DNA from 3 places in the Rhodococcus sp. Z13_19A genome. Region 2 is predicted to be linked to each of the others. Evidence: riboswitches for the same ligand, from Rfam matches in the RefSeq annotation. Region 2 holds a riboswitch; each other region holds the start of a gene.
The links. Region 2 has a riboswitch for cyclic di-AMP ahead of AC3YNX_RS07345 (transglycosylase family protein). Riboswitches for the same ligand answer to the same signal wherever they lie in the genome.
Positions count from the first base shown of each region.

Region 1: linked by a shared signal. The riboswitch ahead of AC3YNX_RS10125 (NlpC/P60 family protein) and the one ahead of AC3YNX_RS07345 (transglycosylase family protein) in region 2 are both predicted to bind cyclic di-AMP.
Region 3: linked by a shared signal. The riboswitch ahead of AC3YNX_RS06770 (transglycosylase family protein) and the one ahead of AC3YNX_RS07345 (transglycosylase family protein) in region 2 are both predicted to bind cyclic di-AMP.

Region 1 covers NZ_JBYUNN010000002.1:716,083-726,392, reverse strand. The annotation lists gene AC3YNX_RS10165 (ROK family protein) at 1-384, opposite strand, end outside; gene AC3YNX_RS10160 (hypothetical protein) at 381-752, opposite strand; gene AC3YNX_RS10155 (ArsA family ATPase) at 761-1,996, opposite strand; gene AC3YNX_RS10150 (SRPBCC family protein) at 2,074-2,508, opposite strand; gene AC3YNX_RS10145 (polyketide cyclase / dehydrase and lipid transport) at 2,519-2,941, opposite strand; gene AC3YNX_RS10140 (AMP-dependent synthetase/ligase) at 3,083-4,912, shown strand; gene AC3YNX_RS10135 (glycosyltransferase family 4 protein) at 5,036-6,166, opposite strand; gene AC3YNX_RS10130 (hypothetical protein) at 6,177-7,553, opposite strand; gene AC3YNX_RS10125 (NlpC/P60 family protein) at 7,632-8,732, opposite strand; cyclic di-AMP (ydaO/yuaA leader) riboswitch at 8,821-8,979, opposite strand; gene AC3YNX_RS10120 (saccharopine dehydrogenase family protein) at 9,085-10,310, opposite strand, start outside.
Region 2 covers NZ_JBYUNN010000002.1:133,592-143,901, forward strand. The annotation lists gene AC3YNX_RS07320 (MogA/MoaB family molybdenum cofactor biosynthesis protein) at 1-419, shown strand, start outside; gene AC3YNX_RS07325 (molybdenum cofactor biosynthesis protein MoaE) at 416-844, shown strand; gene AC3YNX_RS07330 (ParA family protein) at 884-1,390, shown strand; gene AC3YNX_RS07335 (ParB family protein) at 1,589-2,032, shown strand; gene AC3YNX_RS07340 (DUF1889 family protein) at 2,217-3,047, shown strand; gene AC3YNX_RS07345 (transglycosylase family protein) at 4,834-5,562, opposite strand; cyclic di-AMP (ydaO/yuaA leader) riboswitch at 5,569-5,759, opposite strand; gene AC3YNX_RS07350 (MoaD/ThiS family protein) at 6,015-6,311, opposite strand; gene moaA (GTP 3',8-cyclase MoaA) at 6,315-7,385, opposite strand; gene AC3YNX_RS07360 (TOBE domain-containing protein) at 7,492-7,896, shown strand; gene modA (molybdate ABC transporter substrate-binding protein) at 7,893-8,669, shown strand; gene AC3YNX_RS07370 (ABC transporter permease) at 8,666-9,472, shown strand; gene AC3YNX_RS07375 (sulfate/molybdate ABC transporter ATP-binding protein) at 9,469-10,310, shown strand, end outside.
Region 3 covers NZ_JBYUNN010000002.1:17,026-27,335, reverse strand. The annotation lists gene AC3YNX_RS06795 (aldehyde dehydrogenase family protein) at 1-1,264, opposite strand, end outside; gene AC3YNX_RS06790 (3-oxoacyl-ACP reductase) at 1,280-2,167, opposite strand; gene AC3YNX_RS06785 (ferredoxin) at 2,302-2,493, opposite strand; gene AC3YNX_RS06780 (acyl-CoA dehydrogenase family protein) at 2,638-3,819, shown strand; gene AC3YNX_RS06775 (acyl-CoA dehydrogenase family protein) at 3,829-4,929, shown strand; gene AC3YNX_RS06770 (transglycosylase family protein) at 5,043-5,798, opposite strand; cyclic di-AMP (ydaO/yuaA leader) riboswitch at 5,805-6,002, opposite strand; gene AC3YNX_RS06765 (sulfurtransferase) at 6,299-7,156, opposite strand; gene AC3YNX_RS06760 (NAD(P)H-dependent flavin oxidoreductase) at 7,210-8,331, opposite strand; gene AC3YNX_RS06755 (acyl-CoA synthetase) at 8,298-9,929, opposite strand; gene AC3YNX_RS06750 (crotonase/enoyl-CoA hydratase family protein) at 10,000-10,310, shown strand, end outside.

The DNA of each region.
Region 1 (10,310 bases), 580 kb from region 2:
GCCAAAGCGGTGCTCGGCCCAGGCAGCGGAGTTGGCGTCGTGCTCGAGCACCACCGGCAGCCCGAGGCGCTCGCTCATCCGGGCGGCGACGGGAGCGTCGCGCCAGGGCAGGTGCGGGGCGAACAGCACGGTGGCGTTGTCGGGGCTGATGAACCCAGCGACGGCCAGGCCCACGGCGTGCACCTCGTGGCGGGTGCGCAGCTCGGTGACGGAGCGGGCCAGCGCAGCCTCCAGCGCCGCGGACGAGGCGGGGGTGGGGGCGTCGACGCTGTCCAGCACCTGTCCGTGCAGGTCCACCACACCGGCCCGGATGTTGGTGCCGCCCACGTCGATCCCCACGGTGAGCAGGCCCGACTCCCCCACTCCAGCGCCACCCACGGTCAGCGCCACCGGCCGCTGTCGACCACCGGGATCTGCTGCACCCGCGGACGGGTGTCGGCCGTCGCCCCCGGGTCGGGCGCCTCGCTCGCCGGGGCGGGTTCGCCGGCGTGCTCGTGCTCCTCCACCAGCAACCGCACGGTGCTGAGCCAGGCCAGGCCCTGCTCGGACAACCGGCGCAGCAGGTCGGGGCGCTCCCCCCGCAGCGCAGCGGCTGCCGCGCACAGCGGGCACCACCCGCAGTCGGGGGCATCCGACTCTGCTGCTTCGGCGGTCTGCGCGCGCAGCCAGGGGTCGAGGCGGTCCAGCAGCGCCTCCAGCAGGGCGCGCAGCTCGGCGAGGGTCTCCTCGGCGTCCAGGTGGGGCGGGCTCACTCGAGGGGTCACTGCATCCACGTCTCTGGGTCGGGGCGGAACCGGACCAGCAGCCCGGTGGGAGTCAGGTCGGCGGCCACGGCCACGCAGCGGCGCAGCACCGGCGGCAGCGGCATCCGGCGGCGCTGCCCGGCCACGGTCACCAGCAGGTCGTCGTCGATGCGCCCGAGCTGCACCGAGGAGGCCTGCACCAGTGGGAGCGGCAGCTCCCAGCGGTACACCGAGTCCAGCCCGGAGCCGGACTCCCGGAGCACCTGCGGCGCCGCCACGGTGGCACCCGCGGGGGCGAGCACGTCGGTGTCGCGGTAGACCTCGGCCGCCAGCTCGGCCAGCTGGGGCAGGCCCACCGGCTCGCGGGCCTGGCAGGGCACCGCCTGCACGCCGGCGTCGGGCAGCTCGGCGTCCAGCGCCGCGAGCACCGCCGCCTGCTCGGCGCAGCGGGTGCGCAGCCACTGCAGGGCGGGATCGGCGGCGACGTCGGCGCCGGCAGCGGCCGTCGGTGCGGGCAGCACCTGGTTGGCCAGCACGCGGTCCACCCGCAGGCCGTGCAGCGCCAGCGACGTCACAGTGCGCCGGGTCTCGGCCAGCACCACGCGCTCGGGCGTGAGCACCAGCCGGACGGTGGTGCGCTCGGGGTCGGCCAGCAGGGCGCGCACCGCGCGGGTGGACTCCTCCAGGCGCTCCACCGCGTCCACCAGCCGGGCCACGCGCGCGCCACCGCGACCACCGAACGCGCCGTAGGTGAGCCGGCGGTGGCGGGGCCACACCCGCTCCAGGTAGCCGCTCACCGCCTCGGGCAGGGCCAGCATCCGTAGCGTCTCGGCGGTGGGCCCGCAGTCGAGCACCACCACGTCCCACCTCCCGCTGTCGGCCTGGCGGCGCACCTCGGCCAGCGCGAGCAGCTCCTCCACGCCGGGCAGCACGCTCAGCTCCTCCGGCTCCAGGCCCGCCATGCCGGTGTCGGCGGGCAGCGCCGCGCCCACCAGGGCACCCAGCTCGGCGCGCAGCGTCACCCACTGCTGGTCGAGCAGCGCGTGCGCGTCCAGCTGCATGCCCGCCAGGGCGCCGTCCACCTCGGTGGGCTGGGACCCCAGGGGCACGTCCAGCGCATCGGCCAGGGAGTGCGCGGGATCGCTGGAGATGACGAGGACCTTCAGCCCGGACTCGGCCAGGCGAACCGCGCTCGCCGCGGCCAGGGTCGTCTTGCCCACGCCGCCCTTGCCGGTGAACAGAAGTATCCGCACGTGACTCCCCCCAACCGGCGACGTGGCACCCGGCGCAGGTCCCAGCAGAAGCCCCGACCCTACCGGCCGGTGCCGGTTCAGCCCTCTACGCGCTTCTTGAGCTCCTTGAGAGCGGTGTCGGTGATGACCTTCTCCGCCTTGCGCTTGAACATGCCGATCATCGGGATGGCGAGGTCCACCGCCAGCGAGTAGGTCACCTCGGTGCTCTCGCCGCGCGGGCGCAGGGTGTAGGACCCCTCCTGCGCCTTCTGCATCTGACCCTTGACCAGCTTCCAGCTCACCGCGCAGCCGTCCGGCGCCCAGGTGTAGGTCAGCTCGTAGGTGTCCTTGACCATGCCGGCGTCCAGCTCGAAGCGGACGTGCGAGCCGCGGCCGTCGTCGCCACGCTCGAGCACCTCCACGACCTTCACCGCCTGGGCCCACTCGGGGTAGGCCTCGAAGTCGGCGATCACGGCCATGACCTGCGCCGGTGGCGCGTCGATGACGATGGACTGAGTTGTCTTGTCGGCCACGGCGCTGAGGCTACCGCTTCACCACGAGCGTGGGACCGCTCGGCTGGGCCGGGCCGGCGCTGCCCGCGGGCGCCTCACCTGCTGCTCGCCCCGCCTCCAGCTCGGCCTTGAGCTCGAAGGCCAGTGCCTTGGCCCGCCGCCGGCGCGCCTGCGCGGCCGCGAAGATCTCCTCCGGCGCGGCGTCGGGCACCTCCGCCCGCAGGAAGTAGTGCAGCACGGTGCCGTCCAGCACCGGCTCCAGCCACACCTCCATGCTGCCCTCGACGGCACCGCTGACCCGCCAGCGCAGCCCGGCCGGGCCGCGGTCGTCGTGCAGGTGCAGCGACAGCTCGGGCCACCAGCGTCGCCAGCGCTGCCGCGGAGCCAGCGCCGCAGCCACCTGAGCAGGGGCTACGGCCAGGAACGTCTCGTCCACCACGTCGAGGGCACTCACGCACACAGCGTCACACACCGGCGCAAGAACCAGCCAGTCGCCAGACGCACACGATAGGTTGACCACACGATAGGTTGACCAGAGGTAACAGGCACTTGCCTGACTGAGCAGCCCAGCTCCACACCTGACCGGAGGCACTTCGTGCGTGAGTACAGCGTCCCTTCCAACTACTCCGTCGACGACAGCGCCAGCGTGGCCGCGATGGTGTTCTCCCACGCTGAGAGCTATCCAGACACGGTGATGTTCCAGCGCCGGGTCGGTGGCGAGTGGACCGACGTCACGGCGGCGGAGTTCGCGGTGCAGGTGACCGCGGTGGCCAAGGGACTGATGGCCTCGGGCGTGCAGAAGGGCGACCGGGTGGGACTGCTCTCGGCCACCCGCTACGAGTGGGAGCTCATCGACTTCGCCATCTGGACCGCCGGCGCGGTGACGGTGCCGATCTACGAGACCTCCTCCGCCGACCAGGTGCAGTGGATCCTCAGCGACTCCGCCGCCGTGGGCATCGTCTGCGAGAACGCCAAGCACCGCGCGATGCTCAACACCATCGAGGCCGAGTGCCCCGACCTCGCGCACACCTGGCAGATCGAGGGCACCGAGGCCCACGTCCTGGAGGGCTCCGGCTCGGCCGCCGTGGAGGCCCTCACCCAGGCCGGCGCCGGCATCACCGACGACGAGCTGCACGCGCGCCGCCGGGAGGTGGTCGCCGACGACATGGCCACCCTCATCTACACCTCCGGCACCACCGGCCGCCCCAAGGGCTGCATCCTCACCCACCGCAACCTGCTCGCGGAGTCCGACTCGGCCACCTCGGTGTTCGCCAAGCTGATGCACCCCGGCCAGCGCACCCTGCTGTTCCTGCCGCTGGCTCACGTCTTCGCCCGGGTCATCGCCGTGGCCAGCTTCGAGAAGCGCGTGGTGCTCGGCCACACCGCCGACGTGAAGAACCTGGTCAACGACCTCGGCGTGTTCAAGCCCGACTTCGTCCTCTCGGTGCCGCGCGTGTTCGAGAAGGTCTACAACACCGCCCGCCAGAAGGCGCACTCCGGCGGCAGCCTCAAGGGCAAGATCTTCGAGGCCGCCGACGCCACCGCGGTGGCCTACAGCGAGGCCCAGTACACCGGGGGCCCGAGCCTGGCCCTCACGGTCCGCCACGCCGTGTTCGACAAGCTGGTCTACGCCAAGCTCAAGGCCGCCCTCGGCGGGCGCTGCAACGCCGCCATCGTCGGTGGCGCACCGCTGGGTGCCCGGCTGGGCCACTTCTTCAGCGGTGTGGGCGTGCCGGTGTACGAGGGCTACGGGCTCACCGAGACCACTGCGGCCCTCACCGCCAACGGCCCCGGCGCCCAGAAGATGGGCACCGTCGGGCGCCCCATCCCCGGCTGCGCGGTGCGGGTGGCCGAGGACGAGGAGATCCTGGCGACCGGGGACGTGGTGTTCTCCGGCTACTGGCACAACGAGCAGGCCACCAAGGACACCTTCGTCGACGGCTGGTTCCGCACCGGCGACCTCGGCTCGCTGGACTCCGACGGCTACCTGACGATCACCGGCCGCAAGAAGGAGCTGATCGTCACCGCCGGCGGCAAGAACGTGGCGCCCGCCGTGCTGGAGGACAAGCTCCGCCAGCACCCGCTGATCAGTCAGTGCATGGTGGTCGGCGACCAGAAGCCGTTCATCGGTGCGCTCATCACCATCGACCCCGAGGCGTTCCCCGACTGGCTCAAGGCCCACGGCAAGCCCGCGGACACCGACGTCGCCAGCCTGGTGGAGGACGTGCAGCTGCTGGCCGACATCGAGGGCGCGGTGACCAACGCCAACAAGGCGGTCTCCCACGCCGAGGCCATCAAGAAGTTCCGCATCCTGCCGGTGGACTTCACCGAGGACACCGGTGAGCTGACCCCCACGCTCAAGCTCAAGCGCAACGTGGTGGCCAAGTCCTTCGCCACCGACATCGAGAGCATCTACACCACGTAGCTCGCCGCGGTCTGGCCGACAGCCCAGGCCGCCCCGCCGCCAGCACAGCGCCCCCGCGACCGACATCGCGGGGGCGCTGTGCTGTGCCTGTCCCGGGGCCGCTGTTGCCCTGGCGCGGTGGGCTCAGCCGTCGATGAGGGTGCGCAGCCGCTGGGACAGCCGGTCCCAGCGCCAGTGCTCCGCCGCCCAGGTGCGCCCGGCCGCCCCCATCCGCGCGGCGAGGTCGGGGTCGGCCAGCAGTCCGCCGACGGCGCGGGCCAGCTCGTCCACGTCGCGCCCGTCCACCACCCGCCCGGTCTGTCCGTCCAGCACCGTCTCCGGGGCGCCGCCGGAGCGTCCGGCCACCACCGGCAGCCCCGAGGCGGAGGCCTCCAGGTACACGATGCCCAGCCCCTCCACGTCCAGCCCCGCGCCGCGGGTGCGGCAGGGCATGGCGAAGACGTCGCCGAAGGTGTGGTGGGCGGCCAGCTCGTCGGCGGGCACTCCCCCGGTGAACACCACGTCCTGGGCCACCCCGGTGGAGGCGGCCAGCTTGTGCAGGGTGTCGGAGTAGGGCCCGCCGCCCACCAGCACCAGGGCGGCGCCGGGCACCTGCCGCTGGATCTGGGGCAGCGCGCGGATCAGCATGTCCTGCCCCTTGCGCGGCACCATCCGGGACACGCACACCACCACCGGCCGCTCCCCCAGCCCGTAGCGGGCGCGCAGCTCGGCGCGCGCGGCCGGGTCGGGCTGGAACACGGTGGTGTCCACGCCGGAGGGCAGGTGCTCCAGCGCGGCGCGGGGACCGAACGCCGAGGCGAAGCGCCCGCGGGTGTAGCGGCTGACGTAGGTGACGACGTCGGCGCTGTCGCCGATGCGGCGCAGGGCGCTGCGGGCAGCGGGCAGCATCGACCAGCCCACCTCGTGGCCGTGCGTGCTGGCCAGCACCCGCTCGGCGCCGGCCGAGCGCAGCGCCGGACCGAGCAGCGCCAGCGGGGCCGCCGCGCCGAACCACACCGCCGAGCACTGCCGGTCCACCAGCAGCCGGCGAGCCCGAGCCAGCACGTCGGGGGTGGGCAGCATCAGCGTCCCGGGGTGGCGCACCACCTCGAAGGGCTGCGCGGCGTCGAAGCGCACGTGCGAGTCGCTCCGCCAGGACGGGGCGTAGACCACCAGCTCGTCGGCGGGCAGGTGCTGGGCGAAGGTGTGCAGGTAGGACTGGATGCCGCCCGGTCGTGGGGGAAAGTCGTTGGTCACCACGAGTGTCCGGCGCATCCTGAGCAGGCTAGTCCAGCGCCTGCTGCAGCCAGCGGCCCCACTCGACCAGCAGGGCGCCGAGCGAGACGCCGAGCACCGGCTGCACCGCGGCGTCGATCTCCGCGGTGGAGGGAGCGGGTAGTGCAGCCACGGCCAGGTACACCCCGCGCAGCGCGTCCTCGCCCCGGGTGGCGGCCAGGAACACCGCGAACGACCACGACAGCTGGTAGGCCAGCTCCACCTTGGCGCCGCTGGTGGTGGTGGCGAACTGGGTGTCCACGGGCAGGCTGTCCGGTGGGCCCGCCGAGCGCACCACCGCGGCCACGGCGGGTGCGCCGTCGGACAGCGAGACCCCACTGGCCCGGTAGCCGACGTAGTCGGCGAAGCCCTCGGCCAGCCACACCGGGGCCTGGGCGCTGGTGGCGGCCCGCGCGGCCACGTGGGTGAGCTCGTGGCGCAGCACCACCCGGCGCGACAGCGGGGTGAGCCGGCTCAGCGTGGCCGGGTTGAACACCACTCGCTGGCCACGGACGGTGCCCGCGGAGCGGTCGATGTTGTCCGCGATAGAGACTGCGGCAATCTCCCCCTCGGCGAAGTCCGGGCCCACCAGCGCGCGCAGCTCGTCCTGGTGGTCTGGCAGGAAGACCGCGGCGCGCTGCTGCCAGCCCGGCCCCCAGAAGTCGGTGACCGCGGCGACGGCCGGGCCGAGCTCCTTGGCCAGCAGGTCGAGGTCGGCGGCGCGGCTGGGGTGGCCGAGCACCACTCCCTGGGGCACCACCCGGGCGATCACCGGGCCGAAGTCCCACAGCCCGCGCCAGGTGCTGCGGCCGTAGCGGTCGGCGGCGGTGTCGCTGACCAGCCGCCACACGTCCCCGCGGCGGGCCAGCACCACGCCCACCGGGCGGGTGGTGCTGGCGGCGTCCGCCCCGGCGATGGCGTAGCGCAGCACCACCGGTGGCGACCAGACCTCGTCGGCGCCCAGCCGCGCGGTCACTGCGGGGTCGACGGTGGGCACCGCCTCCTCGGTGATGTCGTAGCCCCAGTCGGCCAGCGGCACCTGGGCGAGGTTGGCGGCCCTGCGGGCCTCGGCGGCGGGGAAGCCGACGTCGGCACCCGTGTCGAACAGGGTGGCCAGCAGCGCGGAGTCGTTGCTGCGCACGGCGACGGCCCACTGGTCGAGCAGCTGTTGCACCGCCTTCTTGCGCGCGGCCTGGCTCGCCGCGGGCGGCACTGCGTTCTGCGAGGCGGTGGCGGTCAGCGGTGGGGCACCGGTGGTGCTGGGCCCGGACACTCCCGCGTCCCGCGACGTTGGGGTGTCCGACCGCAGCGCCACCACGGCCGCGGTGATCACCAGGACGAGCACGAGCGCCGCCAGCAGGACGCGCGGCAGCGCACGACTGCTCATCGGTCCAGCCTAGGACACCCCGTCGTCGTGGCGGGGTGTCCGTTCCGGTGGCCCGCGCGGATCAGTGCAGCGGAGTGATCAGTAGCGGCGAGCACCGGTGTAGGGCATGTTTCCCATCGGCGCGACCTTGACGGGCTGGCCCTCGGTGGGGGCGTGCACCATGTTGCCGCCGCCGGCGTAGATGCCCACGTGCGAGACCGGGCTGTAGAAGAACACCAGGTCGCCGGGCTGCAGCTGGTCGCGGGAGACCGGGGTGCCGCCGCCGGCCTGTGCTGCGGCGGTGCGCGGGATGGCGGTGCCGGCCTGGCGGAAGGCCCACTGGGTCAGCCCGGAGCAGTCGAAGGAGCCGGGGCCGGTGGCGCCGTAGACGTAGGGCGAGCCGAGCTTGCTCATCGCCGCCTGCAGGGCGGTGGCGCCACGACCCGAGCCGGCGGACCGGGTGCTGGCGACCGCGGGAGCGGCCGGGGCGACGGCCCCGCCGCGAACGGCCGCAGCGGGAGCCGCGGGCTGGCTGGCAGCCTCCGCGGGCGGCGTGACGGGGGTGGTGGGAACCGGGGAGACGAAGCCCGCCGGGACGATGGCACCGGCGTAGCGCACCCGCTCGGCCTCGGTGAGCGAGGCCAGCTTGGCGCGGACCGCGGTGGACCGGGTGCTCAGCTCGTCCTGCTTCTTGCGCAGGTCCGCCTGCACCAGGGCGGCGGCGTCGGCGGCGGCCTTGGCGGCGGCGTCAGCCGAGCGCGCGTCGGTGGCGGCGGTGGCGGCCTGGGCGGAGGCGGCGGAGAACTTCTGCACCCGGTCGTTGGTGTCCGCGGCCAGCACGTCCAGGCCCGACATCTGGTCGAGCAGGTCCTGGGGCGACTCGCTGATCATCAGCGCGGACAGCTTGTTCAGGCGTGCGCCCTGGTAGGAGGCGGAGGTCAGGGCGTCCACGGTGCCGCGGAACTGCTCCTGCTCCGACTGCGCCACCCGGAGGCTCTCCTGCGCGGAACCCAGCCGGGCCTCGGCGTCGACCCGCTGCGCCTGCTTGGCGTCCAGGTCGACCTGCGCGCCCAGGAGCTGCTCGTTGACCACCTCGGCGTCGTGGCCCAGCCGGGCGAGCTCCTGCTCAGCCTGGGTCGCGTTGTCGGGGAGCACCGGGTCGGCGCTGGCCGGGGTGGCCGACATCGTGGCGATGGCCACCGCGGCCATTCCGGCGGCGAGGACGCCACGAACAGTGCGTGTGCGGGCCGTACGAGCTCGAGCTAGGGACGCCACAGGGCGAAGTCTCCTTGTATCCGTTAACCGCCTACCGAGTTAGCTGACGGGTTCGGACTGGACACAAACAGCCCTACAGCGCGGTCGCCCGTGACGGCGGCGAGCTGATTCACCCCGGAGAACTGGGTTCCCGGCTCGACTCCCCGACGGGTCGACTCGGCGGTGACCCCCAGTGCAGTCCTCTTGAGACCGCTAACCCCTGGAAGGTCTCGGCCAGGTTACGGAATGGACATCCCCCGTGTCTACTGTGACCGTTTCGAGACGTGGGTGGCGTCGCTCAGCGGCTCGCCACGTCGAAGGTCATGCCGGCGCGGCGCAACCTGTCGAGCAGGGCGGTCCCCATGGCGCTGGCCGGGGTGAGCACGCCCGCCGCTGCAGGCAGCTGCGCGCGGTCCAGGGCCAGGCACAGCGCGCTCTCCCCCATCATCATCGCGGTCGCGGCGTAACCGGGATCACCCTGCGCGGCGACGGTGCACACGTACCGTCGACCGGTGGTGGTGCGGGTGTGCACCTCCATCCGGAAGTAGCCGTTGCGCTGCGCTCGCTCGGACGGGCCGCTGCCGGGGCTGGGCAGCACCCGGTCGAGCACCCAGCGGGCGGGGCCGAACATGAGCCCGGCCGCAGCACCCCAGGTGCCGCCGGCGATGGCCAGCGCAGCACCGGGTGAGACGACTGAGTCGCCGCAGCCGATCACCTCGCGGTAGCGGAGCGTGCGGCCGTAGGCCCAGCCCTGCAGCGCGTTGCTGCGCCGCACGATCCGGGTGTTGTACTGCGCCATGACGAACGGGGCCGTCCAGCCGCCCAGCTCGGAGTCGCGCCGCACGAAGGCCTGGTCGGCCTCCTCGCCCAGCTGCGGCTCGGCGGCGCGGTCGGGGCTCATCGCGTAGGGGTCGGCCACGTGCTCGGCCAGGGACGGGTCGGTGCGCACCACGTCCACCTGGTTGCGCAGCGAGTCGATGGTGCCGCCGCTGAACCCGCCGCGGGCCGCCTTCACCACCAGCGTGGTGTCGGTGAGCTCGCCGGCGCCGTCCGCGCGGACCTGCTCGTGCAGGCTCAGCACCCCGAGGTCGGAGGGGATGGAGTCGAAACCGCAGGAGTGCACGATGCGGGCACCGGTGCGCGCCGCCACGTCGTGGGCGGCGGCCATGCTGTCGCGGACGAAGAGCACCTCGCCGGTGAGGTCGACGTAGTCGGTGCCCGCGGCGGCGCAGGCGCGCACCAGGGGCAGGCCGTACTTGGCGTAGGGCCCCACCGTGGTGGCGACCACCCGGGCGGCCTGGGCCACCCGGCCCACCGCGTCGGCGTCGGCCGCGTCGGCCACCACCAGCGGCCAGCTCTGCGCGGCCGGGCCCAGCCCCGCGCGAGCCGACTCCAGCCGCTGCAGGGAGCGACCGGCCAGGCCCACGCGCAGGTCCGCCGGGGCGTGCTCGGCCAGGTAGCGGGCCACGAGCTTGCCGACGAAGCCGGTGGCTCCGAACAGGACGACGTCGAGCTCCCGGTCCC
Region 2 (10,310 bases):
CAGACCGCACCGGACCGATCATCGTGGACTGGCTGCGCGAGCACGGCCACCAGGTGGACGAGCCCGTGGTGGTTGCCGACGGCGAGCCGGTGGCCCAGGCCCTGCGGACTGCCCTCGCCGCTGCCCCCGGCCTCGTCCTCACCACCGGTGGCACCGGCATCAGCCCCACCGACGCGACTCCCGAGCTCACCCGCGCGCTGCTCGACTACGAGGTGCCCGGGCTGGCCGACGCCGTCCGGGCCGCGGGCTCGGACGCAGTGCCCACGGCGATCCTCTCCCGCGGCGTGGCCGGGGTGGCCGGCCGCACCCTGGTGGTGAACCTGCCCGGCTCCACCGGCGGCGTCCGGGACGGGCTCGCGGTGCTGGAGCCGGTGCTCGACCACGCGCTGGACCAGCTGGCGGGGGGCGACCACCGGTGACGGCACACGTGGCGCGGGCGCTGGTGACCGCGGACGAGCTGAGCCTGGCCGAGCACGAGGCGCTGGTGGCCGAGCAGGCCGCCGGTGCGGTGGTGAGCTTCGCCGGGGTGGTCCGCGACCACGACGGGGGCCGCACCGTCACCGCGCTGGAGTACTCCGCGCACCCCACGGCGGGTGCGCTGGTGGCCGAGGTGGCCGCTGATGTCGCGGCGCGGGTGCCGGGGGTGCGGGCGGTGGCGGTGAGCCACCGGGTCGGTCCACTGGGCATCGGCGACGTCGCGCTGGCGTGCGCGGTCTCGGCCGACCACCGGGCCGAGGCGTTCCAGGTCTGCGCGCTGCTGGTGGACGAGGTCAAGGCGCGCATCCCGGTGTGGAAGCGCCAGGTGTTCCCCGACGGCACCGACGAGTGGGTCGGCTGCGCCTGAGTCAATCTCGTCGCTGTCCTAGCCGAGCAGGGCCACCGTATGTTGCTCATCGACGCCGACCCCCAGGGCAACGCCACCGCCAACCTCGGGCTGGAGGACACCCCGCCGTTCACCCTCAACGACGTGCTGGTGGTCGACAAGCACCGGGCAGGTGATCCCGGGCAGCATCGGCGACGCCGTGGTGGCCGCGGGGGAGGGGTGGAAAGGCATCGACGTGGTCGCCGGCGAGCTGGCGCTCGCCGGCCGCGAGCAGGAACAAGACCTCGGCCGGGAGTACTGACTGCGCACCGCTTTGGAGGGCGTCACCGACCGTGGGACGTCGTGCTCATCGACTGCCCGCCCAGCCTGGGCCAGCTCACCGTCAACGCCCTGACCGCCGTCGATGCGGCCCTGCTGGTCAGCGAGCCCCGCGCGGCCAGCGTGGAGGGCCTGGCGCAAATGACCCGCACCCTGCACACCGTGCGCCAGCACTTCAACGACCGGCTGCAGCTGGCCGGGGTCGTGGTCAACCGCTACCGCGCCGACCGCCGCGACCGGGTCGAGTAGGCCGAGCAGCTGCGCACCGACTACACCACCTACCTGGTCGAGCCCTTCATCCCCGAGCGCAAGATCGTGGCCACCGCCGCGACCGCGGCGGCCCCGCTGTCGACCTATGGTGCCCGTGCCCAGGCCGTCATCGACGCCCTGGCCGCCGTCGCCGCCCGCGTGCTCTCCAGCTGAGATACCCCGTACCCAAGGAGAACCATGGCCACGACCCGACGCCGCGGCAGCAGCCCCGACAGTGCCGCCCTCGATGCACTCGGTGGGCAGAAGGCCGAGGGGGCCCGACGGCTGAACAAGGCCCCCGCCTCCGACCCGGTGCTCAGCGCCGGTGGTCGCCGCGACGAGCAGCCTGCCCCAGCCTTGCCGGCCCGTACCGGGGGAGTGGCCGGCAAGGAAAAGCTCGGCTTCTATTGCAAGCCGGACGACGCCGACCGGGCCCGCGCCGCCTACGACTGGACCCGGCCCCAGGAGCGGCACCGCTCGCTGTCGGACTTCATCAGCGCCGCGCTCATGCGCGAGGTGGAGCGGCTGGAGAAGAAGTACAACGACGGCAGCACTGGCCGGCCGTGCGCCCCGGCGAGCTGCCCACCGGCAAGCCCGTCGGCTCCTGAGTCCAACGCTCGGAACGGCGATGTACGGTCTTGATGGTCCGCCATCGGAGGTGCAAATTTGCGAAAGACCAATTGACGTACACGGGTCAGTCGAAGGTTCCCCGGCAGGGAGTCTGGCAAGTGTGGAGCGAGGGTGCCCTGGTGGGGCGAAATGGGCACCTAGTGTCTCCGGCTCGAATTCGCTGACCTCGCAAGCGTTTGAAGGAGTGGGGCAAGACATGGGTAAGACGCCGAACAGATACAGTCAACCCTTCACGCTAGTCCGACCTCCGTGGCAGCCTGAAACCGACGAACTAGCCGCTGCACGATCGGCAGAGCAGTTGATGTTGGACAGGGGCTTTGATTATCCCCGCGCTGTCACTAACAGCAGTGCAGGAGACCCGACAGCTATTGAGCTTGCGTACCGTTGGGTGCGGCTGCACAAGAAGCCGGGGCAGAAGATCCTGCTGTGGGTCCCCCGAAACAAGGACATTCACAGAGATCGTCGGGTGAAGGCTATCTTGGAGGAGCCCGATGTCGCCCTAGGAACATCACGGGGCCGGTACTGCTCAGACTGGCGCGAGGGGCCGGTACTCGGACTCTGGCATGCCACCGACGATTTGGCCAAGATACCAATCGGTCAGCCGACGGCCATGTGTATCGTGCCGTGGGTGCCCGAACGACTTGCCTGGTGGGTAAAGGCCGTCGATCCTGTGGTCCTCGGAGATGGGATCGACTGGGCGTTGGATGCTCCTCCAATCCTGCATCCGGTGGTCGTTCGCGGACTTCGGAGCATGACGCTTGCGATCAATGGCAGCCGCACGATCAGGACCGGCTATAACCAGCGTTATGTAGTACGAGGCTTGCTTGCGTTACGCTATGCAGGATTCCAACTGCGAGCAGACGCGATGCAGGCCTGGGCACTCGGTCATGGCTGGCGGGGAAAGAATGCCCATCACCTAGCCGGTTACTGTGAACAAATCAGCCGCGGACGTGTGCCGAGAGTAGCCGATGATCTTCTGCGGCCTAGCATCGTCGCAATGTTGCGCACCAAGGCCTCCAAAAGGTAAAATTGTACCCGTCAATTAGTTGAGGCATGGGAGTGACCTCCCACTGACGCTCTCACTGGTCGATCCAGATGCACTGAGGACACGTTGGTCACGCACCTCATGCCTATTTCGATACGGTGGGTGTTCATTGCCGAGGCCGTAACCTTGATAACTAGGCCGCTCTGCGGGCCCTCCTGCGGTGGCGACGCAGTTCTACGATGGTGTTAATCGCGGTCAAAGCGCCAAGATCAACTTTTGCCATACCTGAGGTGCGACCGGCCAATGAGTTAATTCTCTGAGCGACGTCTAGGCCGTCACGGGATCGCTCAGCGAGCCGCATCCAGCGCCAGCTCGGCCGCTGAACTTCACTCAGGTCGGCGAGGTCGCGAGCTCGACTGACGATGGCATTTTTGGCGGGCGTCAGCGAGTATGGACTCTCCATCTGGGCAACACTGGGATCAGCGCAGAGCACTCGGGGCCACAGCGCCCGGCGCATCCGAATCTCTCTAACGCTAAGCCTCCGCGCAGTCGCTGAAGGATGGTGATGAGAACCGCCCTAGGGAGAACACCGTCACCGGAGGGAGGTCGATTTCGGTAGGTCGATGACTCGAACCACAGTTCCACAGAACAGCTACGCGGTCGCCGCCCCGTAGGGCTGGGTGATCCACTGCCTGTACCGGTGGACGAGCGGACGGCACGCTCACGTGGCCCTGGCTTTCCCGCGGGTCGATCGACAGGCAGAAGGCTGAGTACAGCCCCTTGCTGGCGTACTGCCGGGCGATCCAGCGGTGGCCCTCGACGAGTGCGGTGTAGCTCGCCTTGAGCTGCCACGGCGCGGCGGCGGGAAGTGCCGGCGCCCGACCTTGGCCAAGGCTGCGGTCTCTGCCTTGCTGAGGTAGACGGTGCGGGGGCCGCCACCGCACTGCGCGGTGGCGGTCTCTGCGGTCCCGGTAGGGGCCGCCATAACTGCGATGATCAGGGCGAAGGTGGCCACCGCCACCACACGGCCAAACGGTCGCCGTCGATCTTTAGACGGACTACTGAGCGATCGCAGGATTCTGAGCTGTTTGGCGATAGCGATTTGTGGGCGGTGTCAAATGCGGTCGTTTCTGAGACACCGCCAGGCCCAGCCGGCTGCCGAGCGGTCATGCAGGTCGAGGGAACGGCTGGATGTCGCAAAACTGATGGTCACAGTGTGCGTGTCACGAGCGATCTCGTCGACCAGTTCTGACGCAGGCGATCGGCAGGGTGGAGTATTGGGATACGTGACGGGTGTCGACCACCGTGCGGGATCCCGCGTTGCAGCTCGACGCGTTGAGCGCCGCGGGCTGCTGGGGAAGCTGGACTGACACCGCTTCGGGATCGACGACGGAGCGGTTTCAACTGACCGAGTTAATGAGGTTGGGAACACCATGGTGCTGTGGCGACCCGACCGGTTGGGCCGGTCGTCGCTGCACTCGATCGAGAGTGTGCGCGAGCTGGAGGAGCTGGGGGTCCGGTTGCTGCAGGATCGACTGGCACCCCTACTCCTGAGAATGGGCTGGTGGCGCATGTCTTCGGCGCCCTCCTGCTGGGGCGCGCCAAGCGCCGTGACGGTCTGGGCTTGAGACGGTCGCCGTTCGAGGTTCTACCGTGCTGCCCAGGCGCTAGATGATGACGTTCCCAGGCTGAGGGAGTCCACGGCTGGCGAGCCGTAGACGGAAACCGTGATCGCGCAGCCAGACCATTTGGCCGCGGCCATACCTGCCCCAGCGAAAGACCCCGGCACCGTGGAGGCTGCCGGGGTCTTCTGCTGTGGTGCTGTGGATCAGCCCAGGTGGAGGACCTGGCCGGGGTAGATCACGTTGACGTTGCTGATGGTGCCCTTGTTCAGCTGGAAGATGGCCTGGTAGCCACCGGAGATGCCCTGCGAGCGGGCGATGCCGGACAGCGTGTCACCGGACTTGACCGTGTAGGTGCCGGCCGAGGAGGTCGCCGCCTTGGTCGTGGTCTTGGTGGTGGCCTTGGTCGCGACCTTGGGGGCGGCAGCCTTCGGAGCAGCAGCCTTGGGGGCGACAGCCTTAGGAGCAGCCTTCGGGGCGGCAGCCTTGGGAGCAGCGGCCTTGGGAGCCGACTTGGTGGACGCCTGCGGGGCGCTGGCACCGGCGGTGGCCGACGCGTTGCCCGAGCCGGTCAGCACCTTGCCGCAGACGGGCCAGGCACCCTTGCCCTGGCCGGCGAGGACGCGCTCGGCGATGGCGATCTGCTGGGCCTTGCTGGCCTGGTTGGCCTGCGGGGCGTAGGCGTGGCCGCCGAAGGCCTTCCAGGTGCTGGCGGTGAACTGCAGGCCGCCGTAGAAGCCGTTGCCGTTGGCGATGGACCAGTTGCCGGTGCTCTCGCACTGGGCGACTGCATCCCACTGGCTGGCGGAGGCCGCCGAGGCGGGCGCGGCCAGCACGGTGAGGGGGGCGCCGACGACCATGCCGGTCAGAGCGACCTTGGCGACGGTGCGGCTGGTGGTGGTGGGCTTGCGGTGACGGCCTTGGGTACGGGACATCTGGGTGGATCCTCTCCATACGCGCCTGCGAAGTCAGCTGTCGGGTTCGGGCTGAGAGGTAGCCCGGCTTCCCCACCCGTGGCTCGAGTGGTTTCGCTTCACCCCAAGGACCTAGGCAGCAGATCTGCGCCTCGGCCCGTCGTTCGGCTGCCCGAACGTGGGTCCTCCGTCCCTGCTCCTGATGGTTCTCGAGGTAACCGGTTCCCACGGAGCAGGGTTTGGCGCGGCGGACCGGTTCGGCCGGGGCTGTTCCGGCCAGGGGGAACGGTACGTGCGGCGCAGGCTGCCGTCACCTCGTCCACTGTGGCCGATTTGTTACTTGTAACGTCCCTGCCACAGTTGACGATCCCGGCATAACCCCAGGTCAGAGCACTGACGCGTCTGTTCGTTGCGGACTCGTTATCCCGCCGTGATGTGACCGAGATCACGTTGGCCAGACGTTTATCTGACTGTTATCCGCCCGCGAAAGGTGGCAGCACGTCGACGGTGCCGCCGGGGGGCAGCGGCCGCTCGCGGTCGCGGACGGCGACCTCGTCGAGCAGGAACGAGCAACGCTTGAGCACCTCGACCAGGGGCGGGTGTCGCTCCGCGAGGACGGCCAGCAGCGTGCTGAGCGTGGTGCCGGCCGGCGCGCTCACGATCTCGGTGGGGGTGCCCGCCGCGGCCCGCGCCGCGGCGAAGTAGCGCACCTCCAGCTCGATGGCGGGTGCGCTGGTCGTCGGGCTGGTGCTCTCCGGGGAGGTGCTCACGAGTCAGCCCCCGATCGCGCTCATCGGGCGGGTGGGCTGCAGGAAGCCGGGGTCGTTGATCCCGTGACCCGGCAGCTTGGCCCACATGGCGTCCTGCCAGCGCTGCGCGATCGCGTCGTCACCGGCGTCGGAGCGCAGCAGGTCGCGCAGGTCGGTCTCGCCGGTGGAGAACAGGCAGCTGCGGACCTGGCCGTCGGCGGTGAGCCGGGTGCGGTCGCAGTCACCGCAGAAGGGGCGGGTGACCGAGGCGATGACGCCGACCGTCGCGGGTCCGCCGTCGACCAGCCAGCGCTCGGCGGGCGCGGCTCCGCGCGCCTCGCTGTCGGGAGTGAGCGCGTAGGCGGTGCGCAGCGAGGCCAGGATCTCCTCGGCGGTGACCATCTCGCTGCGCTCCCAGCCGTGCTGGGCGTCCAGCGGCATCTGCTCGATGATCCGCAGCTCGTAGCCGTGCTCCAGGCAGAACTGCAGCAGCTCGGGCGCGTGGTCGTCGTTGATGCCCCGCATCAGCACCGCGTTCACCTTCACCGGCGTCAGCCCGGCGTCGGCCGCGGCCCGCATCCCGGCGAGGACGTCGGCCAGCCGGTCGCGGCGGGTGATCTGGTGGAACAGCGCGGGGCGGACGGTGTCCAGCGAGACGTTCACCCGGTCCAGGCCCGCGGCGCGCAGGGCCTTGGCCTTGCGGACCAGGCCGAGCCCGTTGGTGGTCAGCGAGATCTCCGGCCGCGGACGCAGCGCGGCGGCGTCGGCGATGATCCCGGCGAGGTCGCCGCGCAGCAGCGGCTCGCCGCCGGTGAAGCGCAGCTCGCGCACGCCCAGGTCGGTGACCGCGATGCGGATCAGCCGGGCCAGCTCCGCGCGGGTGAGCAGCTCGGAGGTGGGCAGCCAGTCCAGGCCCTCGGCCGGCATGCAGTAGGTGCACCGCAGGTTGCAGCGGTCGGTGAGCGAGATCCGCAGGTCCGTGGCGACCCGGCCGTGGGAGTCCAGCAGGGCCGAGGTCTGCGGGCGCGCCGGGTCGCGTGGCGGGGTGACGCCACCGCGGCCCGGCACGGGCAGGCCAAGTGAGACAACGGTCATGCGGCCAGCCTATCGAGGCCGACGAGGGGCAGCAGAAGGACAAAGGGGCCCGCGCAGGGGCTGCCATGGATGGCTGTTCCGCACGTGCGGGTATAGCGTGCGATTCATGCCGCAGCTGAGGATTAGTGAAGCGGCGGCAGTGCTCGCCGTCAGTGACGACACCGTGCGTCGCTGGGTGGACTCCGGGGCGCTCAGCGCGCAGCGCGACACCGCCGGACGCATGGTCGTCGATGGGGCGGAGCTGGCCGCCCACGCCACCGCGCACGCCACCACCACCACTGATCCGTCCGGGGTGGGGAGGTCGGCGCGCAACCGCTTCGTCGGGCTGGTGACCCGGGTGGTGGCCGACGAGGTGATGGCTCAGGTGGAGATGCAGTGTGGGCCGCACCGCGTGGTCTCGCTGATGAGCAGCGAGGCGGTGCGCGAGCTCGGCCTGGAGCCCGGCCGGGTGGCCGTCGCGGTGGTCAAGGCGACGACGGTGATCGTGGAGACCCCCGAGGGGCAGCAGTGACGGTGCGCCGGCGGCGGGGTCTGCGCCACGCGGTGCCCGCCGGGCTGGCGGTGCTGGCGGTCTCCGCTGCCACCGGGTGCAGCACCGGCGCCGACGGTCCGGGCACGCTCACCGTCTTCGCCGCGGCCTCCCTGCAGCCGGCCTTCACCCAGCTGGCCGCCGCCTTCGAGCAGGCCCACCCCGGCACCCGGGTCAGCTACAGCTTCGCCGGCTCCTCCGCGCTGGCCACCCAGATCGACCAGGGGGCGCCCGCCGACGTGTTCGCCTCGGCCGACGAGACGACGATGCAGCGAGTGGTCGACGCCGGGCTGGTGACGGGCGCGCCCACCACCTTCGCCACCAACTCGCTGCAGATCGCCGTCGCCCCGGGCAACCCGCGCGGAGTCACCGGGCTGGCCGACCTGGCTCGCCCGGGCACCGCCGTGGTGCTCTGCGCCGTGCAGGTTCCGTGCGGGACCGCCGCCACGAAGGCCGCCGGCGCCGCGGGCGTGCGCCTCGCCCCGGTGAGCGAGGAGTCGTCCGTGACCGACGTGCTGAACAAGGTGGTGGTGGGGGAGGCCGACGCCGGGCTGGTCTACCGCAGCGACGTCACCACCTCGGGAGACCGCGTCAGCGGGGTCGACTTCGCCGAGAGCAGCGCGGCGGTCAACCGCTACCCCGCGGCCGTCCTCACCGGCGCCAAGGACCCCGCGCTGGCCGAGGACTTCCTCACCCTGCTCACCAGCGAGCAGGGCCGGACCGTGCTGGCCCAGGCCGGCCTCGCCGCGCCGTGAACGTCCTCCGTCCGGGGCGGACCTTCTCGGGCGTGCCGCGCTGGGTCTTCGTCCCCGCGGTGATCGGCGCGCTGTTCGTGCTGCTGCCACTGGTGAGCATGGTCGCCACGGTGCGCTGGAGCGAGCTGCCGTCCCTGGTCACCTCGCCGTCGGCGCTGGCCGCGCTGGGGCTGAGCCTGCGCACCTCCGCCGCCGCCACCGTGCTCTGCGTGCTGCTGGGCGTGCCAATGGCCCTGGTGCTCGCTCGCGTGCAGCTGCCGGGCCTGCGGGTGCTGCGGGCGCTGGTGCTGCTGCCGCTGGTGCTGCCCCCGGTGGTCGGCGGCATCGCGCTGCTGTACACCTTCGGGCGCAGGGGCCTGCTCGGGCAGCACCTGGACGCGCTGGGCCTGCACATCGCCTTCTCCACCACCGCGGTGGTGCTGGCTCAGACGTTCGTGGCGCTGCCGTTCCTGGTCCTCAGCCTGGAGGGAACCCTGCGCACCGCGGGGCAGCGCTACGAGGCGGCGGCGGCCACCCTGGGCGCGCGTCCGGCGACGGTGCTGCGCCGGGTGACGCTGCCGCTGGTGCTGCCCGGGCTGGTCTCCGGTGCGGTGCTCTCCTTCGCCCGCGCGCTCGGCGAGTTCGGGGCCACCCTCACCTTCGCCGGCAGCCTGGAGGGCGTCACCCGCACCCTGCCGCTGGAGATCTACCTGCAGCGCGAGACCGACGCCGACGCCGCCGTCGCGCTGTCGCTGGTGCTGGTGGTGGTCGCCGTCCTGGTGGTGGTGGCCGCGCGCGGCCGGGCCGGCTCGGGTGCGCTGTGACCGGCGGGCCGGTGCGCACCGGTGCGCTGGCGGTGCGTGCACAGGTCGCCGCGCGCGGCGTGGAGCTCGAGCTGGAGGTGGGCGCCGGTGAGGTGGTGGCGGTGCTCGGGCCCAACGGCGCAGGCAAGTCCACCCTGCTGTCGGTGGTGGCCGGGCTGCTGCACCCTGACGAGGGGAGGGTGAGCCTGGACGGGCGGGTGCTGCTGGACACCGGCACGGGGACCCGGGTGCCACCGCACCGGCGCGGGGTCGCGCTGCTGGCCCAGGACCCGCTGCTGTTCCCGCACCTGAGCGTGGCCGACAACGTCGCGTTCGGTCCCCGCAGCGCCGGGCAGGGACGCCGCGCGGCCGCCACCGTCGCGGCGCGCTGGTTGGCGGAGGTCGGGGCCACCGAGCTGGCGGGGCGTCGGCCGGCGGCGCTGTCGGGTGGGCAGGCGCAGCGGGTGGCGGTGGCCCGGGCGCTGGCGGCTGAGCCCGCGCTGCTGCTGCTGGACGAGCCGATGGCGGCGCTGGACGTGGGCGCGGCCCCGGCCATGCGCTCGGTGCTGCGCCGGGTGCTGCGCGAGGAGGGCGGACGCAGCGCGCTGCTGGTCACCCACGACGTGCTCGACGCCCTGGTGCTCGCCGACCGGGTGGTGGTGGTCGAGGGCGGTCAGGTGGTGGAGGCCGGTCCGGCGGCACAGGTGCTCAGCCGTCCCCGCAGCTCCTTCGCGGCCCGCATCGCCGGGCTGAACCTGCTGCTGGGCACCGTGACCGAGCGCGGGCTGCGCACCGCCAGCGGCACCGCCCTGGCCGGTGTGCTGGACGAGGACTGCCGCCCGGGGCAGGCCGCGGTGGC
Region 3 (10,310 bases), 120 kb from region 2:
GGATCGCCTCCTCCTCGGTGTCGAAGGGCACGACGGCCAGCACCGGCCCGAAGATCTCCTCCTGGGCCAGGCTGGAGCGGTTGTCCACGTCGGCGAAGATCGTGGGCTGCACGAAGTTGCCGGCGCTGAGGTCGCCGTCCACCCGCGACCCCCCGGTGACCAGGCGGCTGCCCTCGCCGGCGCCGCGATCGAGGTAGCCCAGCACCCGCTGCAGCTGCTTGTCGTTGATCAGCGGCGCGGCCAGCACCGCCGGGTCGAACGGGTCGCCGTAGGTGATGGCACCGGCCATCATCTCCGCGCCGGCGAGGAACTCCTCCATCGCGTCGCGGTGCACCAGCGCCCGGCTGTGCGCCACGCAGGCCTGCCCGGACAGCCCCATCGACACGGTGCCCATGGTGGTCATGCCGGCCATGGTGATGTTGGGCGCGTCCGGGAAGACGATGGCGGGGCTCTTGCCGCCCAGCTCCAGCGAGACCCGCTTGAGGGTGCCCGCCGACGCCCGCAAGATGTGCTGGCCGATGGTCCGGCTGCCGGTGAAGCTGATCTTGTCCACCGCGTCGTGGGTGATCATCGCCTCGCCGACGGTCTCGCCCGGGCCGGTCACCACGTTCAGCACGCCGTCGGGCAGGCCCGCCTCCACCAGCAGCTCCACCATGCGCAGCACGGCGAAGGAGGCGTACTCCGAGGGCTTGAGCACCACCGTGCAGCCGGCGGCGAGCGCCGGGGCCACCTTCTGCGCGTAGAGCAGGAACGGCGCGTTCCACGGCAGGATCGCCGCGACCACGCCGATCGGCTCGCGGAAGGTCATCGCCACGTGGTCGCCACCCTGGTACGCGGGCAGGGTCTGGCCGCCGATCTTGTCGATCCACCCCGCGTGGTGGTCGAACACGTCGGCCGCCACGTCGATGGAGGCGGCGTAGATGCCACCGAAGGACAGCGGCACGCTGTTGTCCAGCGCCAGCAGCCCGGCGAGCTCCTCGCCGTTGGCGCGCAGCAGGTCGGCGTAGCGGTGGATCAGCTTGATCCGCTCGCCCGCCCGCATCCGGGGCCAGGCCCCGTCGTCGAACGCGGTGCGCGCCGCCTGCACGGCCTCCTCCACGTCGGCGGTGGTGGCGACGGCGAACTCGCCGACCGCCTCGCCGGTGGCCGGGTGGTGGTGGGTCCAGGTGGCTCCGTCGGCGGAGTCGCGCCACTGGCCGTTGACCAGGAGCTGGCCGGTCTTGAGCCCGAGCGCGTCGATCCGGGGCTGCATGGTGAGTGTCATGGTGGTGCGGCCTCCTCAGGCGAGGTGTGCGAGGTCGGTGTTGACGAACATCCGCGCAGGATCGCGGTCGGCGAAGTACCCGCCGATGGAGCGCTCGATGTCCTCGGGGGTCCACATCGCACCCGCCGAGGAGAACTTCTGCTCGATGGTCGGCGGCGCCATCAGCGCCACCTTCCCGCCGTAGACCACGAACACCTGGCCGTTGACGGCCGCGGCGGCGGGCGAGGCCAGGTAGGCCACCAGCGGGGCCACGTTGTCCACCGAGAGCGGGTCGGGCCCGTCGGACGGTGGGGCGTCGAAGACCGCCTCGGTCATCGCGGTGCGGGCCCGCGGGCAGATGGCGTTGGCCCGCACCCCGTAGCGGCTCAGCGCCTTGGCGGCGGTCATGGTCAGGGTGGTGATGCCGGCCTTGGCCGCGCCGTAGTTCGCCTGCCCGGCGGGGCCGAAGAAGGCTGCCTCGGACGAGGTGTTCACCAGCGAGGCGTACACCGGGGCGCCGGCCTGCTTGGACTGCTCGCGCCAGTACGCGCCGGCGTTGCGGGTGAGCAGGAAGTGCCCCCGCAGGTGCACCCGCACCACCAGGTCGAAGTCGGCGTCGCTCATGTTGAACAGCATCTGGTCGCGGGTGACGCCGGCGTTGTTGACCACCACGTGCAGCCCGCCGAGGTCCTCCACCGCGGTGCGGACCAGCTCGTCGGCGGTGGTGCGCTCACCCACGTCGCCCTGCACCAGGGCCGCCCGCACGCCGAGCGCCTTGATCTCGTCCACCACGTCGGTGTCGGCCATGTCGTTGACCACCACGTCGGCACCCTGGGCGGCGAGCGCGAGCGCTTCCGCCCGGCCCAGCCCGGCGCCGGCTCCGGTGACCACGGCGACCTTGCCGGCCAGTGGCTTCTCGCTCACCGGCGGCACGCCCGACCGGTCGGACCTGATCTGCGGGCAAAGCTCATCGGTGCTCCTCGAGTCGGCTGGGCGGCGGGACTTTCGACGCTAGAACGTGTTCTCGTCCGGCTCGACAGCACCAAGACGGACGGGCCTCACTCCTCGAGGGCGAGTGCGCTCTTGGGGCAGCGCTCCACGGCCTTGCGCACCCGCGCCTGCAGCTCCTCCGGCGGCTCCGGCTGCAAGATCGTCAGCTGCTCGTCGTCGTCGAGGTCGAAGACCTTGGGCGCCAGGCCGGCACAGACTCCGTTAGCCTCGCACAGGTCGAAGTCGACAGTGACCTTCATCGGAATGCCTCCACTGCGAACGATCGGTGACCGACTCGGCCCGGCCGCCTCGCGAGCAGGCCCTGACCGACACTAGAACCGGTTCTACCGAGAAGCAATGTTCCGCGCTAGTGTCGCAAGAACCTGTTCCAGCCAGGAGGGCCCATGCGGATCAGCTACACCCCCGAGCAGGAGGAGCTGCGGCGTGAGCTGCGCAGCTACTTCGCGCGCCTGATGACCCCGGAGCGCCGCGAGGCGATGAGCTCCACGCAGGGCGAGTACGGCACCGGCGACACCTACAAGGAGATCGTCCGCCAGATGGGCGCCGACGGGTGGCTGGCCCTGGGTTGGCCGACCGAGCACGGCGGGCAGGCCCGCCCGATGATGGACCAGCTGATCTTCACCGACGAGGCGGCGGTGGCCGGGGCGCCGGTGCCGTTCCTGACGGTGAACAGCGTGGCCCCGACGATCATGCGGTACGGCACCGAGGAGCAGAAGGCCTTCTTCCTGCCCCGCATCGCCGCCGGTGAGCTGCACTTCGCCATCGGCTACTCCGAGCCCGAGGCCGGCACCGACCTGGCCTCGCTGCGCACCCGGGCGGTGCGCGACGGCGACGACTACGTGGTCAACGGGCAGAAGATGTGGACCAGCCTCATCCAGTACGCCGACTACGTGTGGCTGGCCTGCCGCACCGATGCCGAGGCACCCAAGCACAAGGGCATCAGCATGCTCATCGTGCCCACGGACGCGCCCGGGTTCTCCTGGACGCCGGTGCACACCATGGCCGGGCCCGGCACCAGCGCCACCTACTACGAGGACGTCCGCGTCCCCGTGACCTCCCGGGTCGGGGCGGAGAACGCGGGCTGGCCGCTGGTCACCAACCAGCTGAACCACGAGCGGGTCGCCCTGACCTCCTCCGCCCCGGTGCGCACCGCCCTGCGCGAGGTGCGGGAGTGGGCCCAGCAGACCAAGCTGCCCGACGGCACCCGGGTGATCGACCAGGAGTGGGTGCAGCTGCACCTGGCCCGGGTGCACGCCAAGGCCGACTTCCTCAAGCTGATCAACTGGAAGATCGCCTGGAGCGTGGGCCAGGCCCCCACCCCCGCCGACGCCTCGGCCACCAAGGTCTTCGGCACCGAGCTCGCCACCGAGGCGTACCGGCTGCTGATGGAGGTGCTGGGCAACAGCGCGGTGGTCCGGCACGGCTCGGCCGGGGCCCTGCTGCAGGGCCGCGTCGAACGGATGCACCGCTCCTCACTGATCCTCACCTTCGGTGGCGGCACCAACGAGGTCCAGCGCGACATCGTGTCCATGCTCGCCCTCGGCCTGCCCGCCGCCAAGCGCTAGGAGCTCGACGTGGACTTCTCCCTGACCGATGCCCAGCAGGACCTCGGCGGCCTGGCTCGCCAGATCCTCACCGACAAGGTGACCCAGGAGCGGCTGCGCGCCGTGGAGACCGGGCCGCGCTGGGACCAGCAGCTGTGGGCCGACCTGGCCACCGCGGGCGTGCTCTCCGCCGCCCTCCCCGAGCAGGTGGGTGGCGGTGGCTTCGGCCTGCTCGAGCAGTGCAGCGTGCTGGTGGAGCTGGGCCGGGCGGTGGCGCCCGTGCCGTACCTGCAGTCGGTGGTGATGGCCGCCGCGGCCATCGCCGAGCTGGGCACGGACAGCCAGCGCGAGCGGTGGGCGGCACCGGCCGCGGCGGGTGAGCTGGTGCTCACCGTGGCGCTGGTGGACGAGCCCGGCACCGGTGGCACCCGGGCACAGCGCAGCGGCGACGGCTGGGTGCTCAACGGCGCCAAGTCCGCGGTGTCCTGGGCGCCGGTGGCCGATGCCGTGCTGGTCGCGGCCGCCACCGACGCCGGCCCGGTGGTGCTGCTGGTGCGCAGCGACGATCCCGGCGTGCAGGTGCAGGACCAGCAGCTGGTGGACGGGGGCAGCGCCGGCCTGGTGGAGCTGACCGACGTGCGCCTGGACGCCGACCGGGTCCTCGGCACCGACGGCGAGGCGGCACTGACCTGGCTGGTGGACCGCGGCACCGTCGGGATCTGTGCGCTGCAGCTGGGCGTCACCGAGCGGGCGCTGGAGCTGACCGCGGAGTACGCCAGGGAGCGGGTGCAGTTCGGCCGTCCCATCGGCAGCTTCCAGGCAGTGGCCCAGCGCCTGGCGGACGCCTACATCGACGTGGAAGCCATCCGGCTCACGCTCTGGCAGGCGGCGTGGCGGCTGGCGGAGGACCTGCCCAGCACCGCGGAGGTGGCCACCGCCAAGTTCTGGGCTGCCGACGCCGGGCACCGGGTGAGCCACACCGCGGTGCACGTGCACGGCGGCGTGGGGATCGACACCGACCACGCCATGCACCGGTACTTCACCGCGGCCAAGCGCAACGAGTTCGAGCTGGGGGCGGCGACGGCGCAGCTGCTGCGCCTGGGCGCCACCCTGGCCGCGGAGCCCGCCTAGCCACCGCCCTCCGGCCGTCCACGCAGACAGCACAGGACCCCGCACACCGTTGCCGGTGGCGGGGTCCTGTGCTGGTTCAGCTGGCTCAGCCGAGGCCGAGCCGGTGAGCAGGATCAGGCGAGGGTCAGGGTCTGGCCCGCGAAGATCATGTTCGGGTTGCTGATCTTGCCCTTGTTGATGCTGAACAGCGCCTGGTAGCCGCCGCTCACACCCTGGGTGGAGGCGATGGACGACAGGGTGTCGCCCGACTTCACCGTGTAGGTCTTGCCGCTGGACTTGGCTGCCTTCGCCTTGGTGGTGGCCTTGGCGGAGCTGGCCTTGGGGGCCTGCGCCTTGGCAGCCGAAGCCTTGGGCGCCTGTGCCTTGGCGGTGCTGGCCTTGGGGGCCTGCGCCTTGGCGGTGCTGGCCTTGGGCGCCTGCGCCTTCTGCGTGGTCGCAGCCTTGGGGGCCTGCGCCTTGGGGGCCGACTTGGTGGTGGCCTTCGCGGTGGAGCTGCTGGCGGAGGCGTTGCCCGAACCGAGGTTCTTGCCGCACACCGGCCACGCACCCTTGCCCTGGCCGGCGAGCACGCGCTCGGCGACCGCGATCTGCTCGGACTTGGAGGCGTTGTGGGCCGAGCCCGAGCCGCCGAAGGCCTTCCAGGTGCTCGGGGTGAACTGCAGGCCACCGGAGAAGCCGTTGCCCGAGTTGATGGACCAGTTGCCGGTGCTCTCGCACTGCGCGACCGCGTCCCAGTCGTTGCCGGCGGCGGAGGCCGGCGAGGCGAAGATCGCCATCGGGGCACCGACGACGAGGCCGGCGATGACGACCTTGGCGGCGTTGCGGGCGCCGGTGGAGTGCTTGGAGGCGGTGGTGGTCTTGCGAGTCATATGGGTAGATCCTCTCCCTGCGCCTGCGGAGTCAGCTGTCGGGTTCGGGCTGAGAGGTTGCCCGGCCACCAGGTCCACGAGCTGGGCCTGCTGGCTTCACCCCAAGGTCAGAGCCGCTGATCAGCGGTTCCGGCCGGCATCCCGGGTGTGCCCTGGATGTGGGTCCTCCGTCCCTGTCCCTGGTTAGATCGGAGGTTCCGGATGCCCGCGGGACAGGATTGAGCGCGGCGGGCCCGGTGTCGGCCGGTTGTTCCCGGCCACAAACGAACGTACGGACCGAGCACGGGTGCGTCGAGGCCCCGCAGCGCCAAGGTCTCGGGTAGGTAACGCCTCCCCGGCGACCCGCGACGTCACTGTTTCCGCAGGTCAGCTGGCATGTCCGCAAAAAGGGACGCTTTTGTCAGCAGCCCAGGATCGGTGACTCGGATCACAAGCTGGACCCCCGAAATCAGCCCCGGAAAGCGGCCTGCGTCACGCCCTGAGAGGCGACAAGTCCCAGGTCACAGGCAGTTTTCCTGGTCCACGACACCACCTGGTGATGCCCCGGTGGCAACGGGGCGGCGGGGATCGCTGCTGTACTGCGACCACGACCCCGGGTAGAGGCGACCGGCACCCAGCCCGCTGAGCTCCAGAGCCAGCAGGCTGTGGCAGGCGGTCACTCCCGAGCCGCAGTAGGCGGTCACCGGCGCACCCTCCCGCACGCCCGCCGCGGTGAAGCGACGGCGCAGCTCGGCCGCCGGGAGGAAGGTGCCGTCCTCGGCCAGCGTGGCCTGGGTGGGCAGGTTCTTCGCCCCGGGGACGTGGCCGGCCCGGGCGTCCACCGGCTCGTGCTCGCCGCGGTAGCGCTCGGGGGCCCGGGCGTCGAGCACCACGCCGGCGCCACCGCCCGCCTGCGCCACCACCTCGTCCAGGTCCGCCAGCCGCTCCCGCGGCCAGGGCCGGGCGGTGAAGGTGGTGGGCGCGCGGTCGACGGGCGCCGTCTCCAGCGGACCCCGGTAGGCCGCCAGCCCGCCGTCGAGCAGCGCAGCCTGGTGGCCGGTGGCCCGCAGCAGCCACACCAGGCGGGCAGCGCTGCGCCCCCCGGCGTCGTCGTAGGCCACGACCGTGTCGTCGTCGCCGATGCCCAGCCGGCCCAGCTCGGCGGCGAACACCTCGGGGTCGGGCAGCGGGTGGCGGCCCTGCTCCGGGCTCGGCGGGGCGGCCAGGCACCGGTCGAGGTCGACGAACACCGCTCCCGGCAGGTGGCCCGCCTCGTGGGCGGCCCGGCCGGAGCGGCCGTCGAGGTACCACCGCACGTCGGCGAGCACGACGTCGGTGCGGTGGGCGTCCCACCAGGCGGGGCTGACGACGGGGGCGATCATCCCGTCACCCTAGAAGCCCCACCCGGTGGGAAGCGCTCAGCCAAGGGTCGTCAGCGCAGCGTGTCCAGCCGCGACACCGTGGCGTCGAACTCGCCCACCAGGTCGGCCATCACCTCGGCCACCGGCCTGATCTCGTTCATCCGGCCCACGATCTGCCCGATCGGCATGGAGACCACCTCGGGGTCGGTGGAGCGAGCGATGCGCTGGTGCGCCTCCCCCACCAGGACGTTCTGCAGCGGCATGGGCAGCGGGGAGGGGGCACCCTCGGCGCTCCACGCCTCGGTCCAGCGGGTCTTGAGCAGCCGGGCGGGCTTGCCCGAGTAGCTGCGCATCCGCACGGTGTCGCTGGAGGTGGCCGCCAGCAGCGCCCGCTGCATCGTGGAGGGCCCACCGTCGTCGGCGGGCATCTCACCGAGCTTGTACTCCGCGGTGGTCAGCCAGTAGGAGCCCATCCAGACCCCGGAGGCACCCAGCGCCAGCGCGGCGGCGACCTGCCGGCCGGAGCCGATGCCGCCGGCCGCCAGCACCGAGGCGCGGTCGCCGATGGCGTCCACGATCTCCGGGAGCAGCACCATGGAGGCGATCTCCCCGGTGTGCCCGCCGGCCTCGTAGCCCTGGGCGATGACGATGTCCACGCCGTTGTCCACGTGCCGCACCGCGTGCTCGGCCTTGCCGGCCAGCGCCGCCACCGGCACGCCCTTCTCGTGCGCCAGGTCGATGACGTCCTTGGGCGGGGACCCCAGCGCGTTGGCGATCAGCTTGATCGGGTGGCGCAGCGCCACGTCGACGTGCGCGCGGGCGATGGAGTGCAGCCAGCCCAGCACCCCTTCGTTGCGCTCCTCGTCCTCGTCCAGCGGCGGGACGCCGAGCTCGTCCAGCGTGCGGTTGACGAAGGCCCGGTGCTCGTCGGGGATGAGCTTCTGCAGGTCCATGGACGCGGCTTCCTGCGGAATCTTCGCCGGCATCACGATGTCCACCCCGTAGGGCTTGCCGTCGGTGTTCTCGTCCATCCAGGTCAGCACCGCGTCCAGCTCCTCGGCGTCGTTGAACCGCACGCAGCCGAGCACCCCCAGACCGCCGGCGCGGCTGATGGCCGCGGCGACGTGCTCGGACGGGGTGAAGCCGAAGATCGGGTGCTCTATGCCGAACTGTTCGCTGAGCGCGGTGCGCACAGGTCCTCCTCAGGTCGTTGCTCGGCGTGCTGCCGAGCCCACTTGTAGTCCGCCTTGCCGGTGGACAGGCGCTCAATCTCCTCGACCAGCCAGAGGCTGCGCGGGGCCTTGTAGCCGGCGAGCTGACCACGGACGTGGCGGTCCAGGTCGTCGAACGCCGGAGAGGTGCCGGGGCGGGGCTGGACGAGGGCGGCCACCCGCTGGCCCCACGTCTCGTCGGGCACGCCGATCACCAGTGCGTCGAACACGTCGGGGTGCCCCTTGAGCGCACCCTCCACCTCCTCGGGGAACACCTTCTCACCACCGGTGTTCACGCAGGTGTTGCCGCGGCCGAGCAGGGTCATGGTGCCGTCGGCCTCGATGCGCGCCAGGTCCCCGGGGACGGCGTAGCGCTTGCCGTCCACCTCGGTGAAGAGCGTGGCGGTCTTCTCCGGGTCCTTGTAGTAGCCCATCGGGATGTAGCCGCCCCGGGCGAGCCGGCCGATCTCGCCGGAGCCGGGCTCCACCTGCTTGCCCTCGTCGTTGACGACGATGGCGTTGGGGATGAGCTTGACGCGGGGGCCCTCGGTCCACTTCTCCGAGTCCTTGGTCAGCATGCCGATCCCGCTGAAGCCGGTCTCGGAGGAGCCGACGGCGTCGGTGATGACCACGTTGGGCAGCGCGTCCAGGTACTGGTCCTTGACGGTGGGCGAGAACAGCGCCGCGCTGCTGGAGATGGCAAACACCGACGATGCGTCGTAGTCACCGCGCAGGTACTCCTCGATCATCGGGCGGGCCATGGCGTCACCGATGAGCACCACCACGTTCACCTTGTGCTGGGCGATGGAGTGCCAGATGGCGACCGGGTCGAACTTGGGCACCAGCACCACGGTGTCGCCGGCGAAGAGCGCCTGCATCGCCGCCCACTGGGCGTTGCCGTGAATCAGCGGAGCCAGGCACAGCCGGGTCATGCCTCCGGAGGCCTCTCCCTCGCGCGCCTGGGCCCACTCGTCGGCCATCGCCTCGCCGGTGACGAAGCTGACGCCGCCGCCGAGCACCCGCCAGACGTCCTCGTGCCGCCACATCACGCCCTTGGGCGGACCGGTGGTGCCGCCGGTGTAGAGGATGTAGAGGTCGTCGGAGCTGCGCTCGCCGAAGTCGCGCTCCGCGGACTCCCCGGCCATCGCGGCCTCGAAGTCGGTGCCCGCCGCGGCGCCGTCGGCGTTGTCCAGCACCAGCACGTGCTGCAGCGTCGGGGTCTCCGGACGCACCGCGGCCACCTTGTCGGCAAACTCCCGCTCGGTGAGCAGCGCGACCATGTCGGAGTTCTGCACCACGTAGCGCAGCTCCTGCTCGCCGTAGCGGTAGTTCACGTTGATGATCACGCCGCGCAGCTTGTAGACCGCCATCATCCAGATGATGGCCTCTACCCGGTTGTGGGTGTAGAGCCCGACGTGCGAGCCGGTGCCGACACCGTGCGCGGCGAGGTGGTGCGCCAGGCGGTTGGCGCGCTCCTCGAGCTCGCGGTAGCTGACGACGATGTCCTCGCAGGCCAGGGCCTTGCGGTCCGGAAACAGGTCGACCGCGTGTTCGAACAGGTCCGCTATGTTGTAGGCCACATTTTCAAACTAGAACCTGTTACTGTTCGGCGCAATAGCAGACCGCGTTCCCACCGCCAGGAGGCCCATCGTGACTTCGACCGAAGCGACCACCGCAGAGGCGCCGCACTGCCTCGTCGAGCTGCAGGGGTCCACCCTCGTCGTCACGATGAACCGGCCCCAGGCCAAGAACGCGCTGTCCGGCCCGATGATGCAGATCATGCGCGAGGCCTGGGACCGGGTGGACGAGGACCCCGCGATCCGCGCTTGCATCCTCACCGGGGCGGGCGGGGCGTTCTGCGCCGGCGCCGACCTCAAGGCCATGAGCAGCGCACACCCCGGTGACAACGGCGGCGCGGACTTCTCGGTCATCGAGCCGCTGCTCAAGGGGCGCCGGCTCAC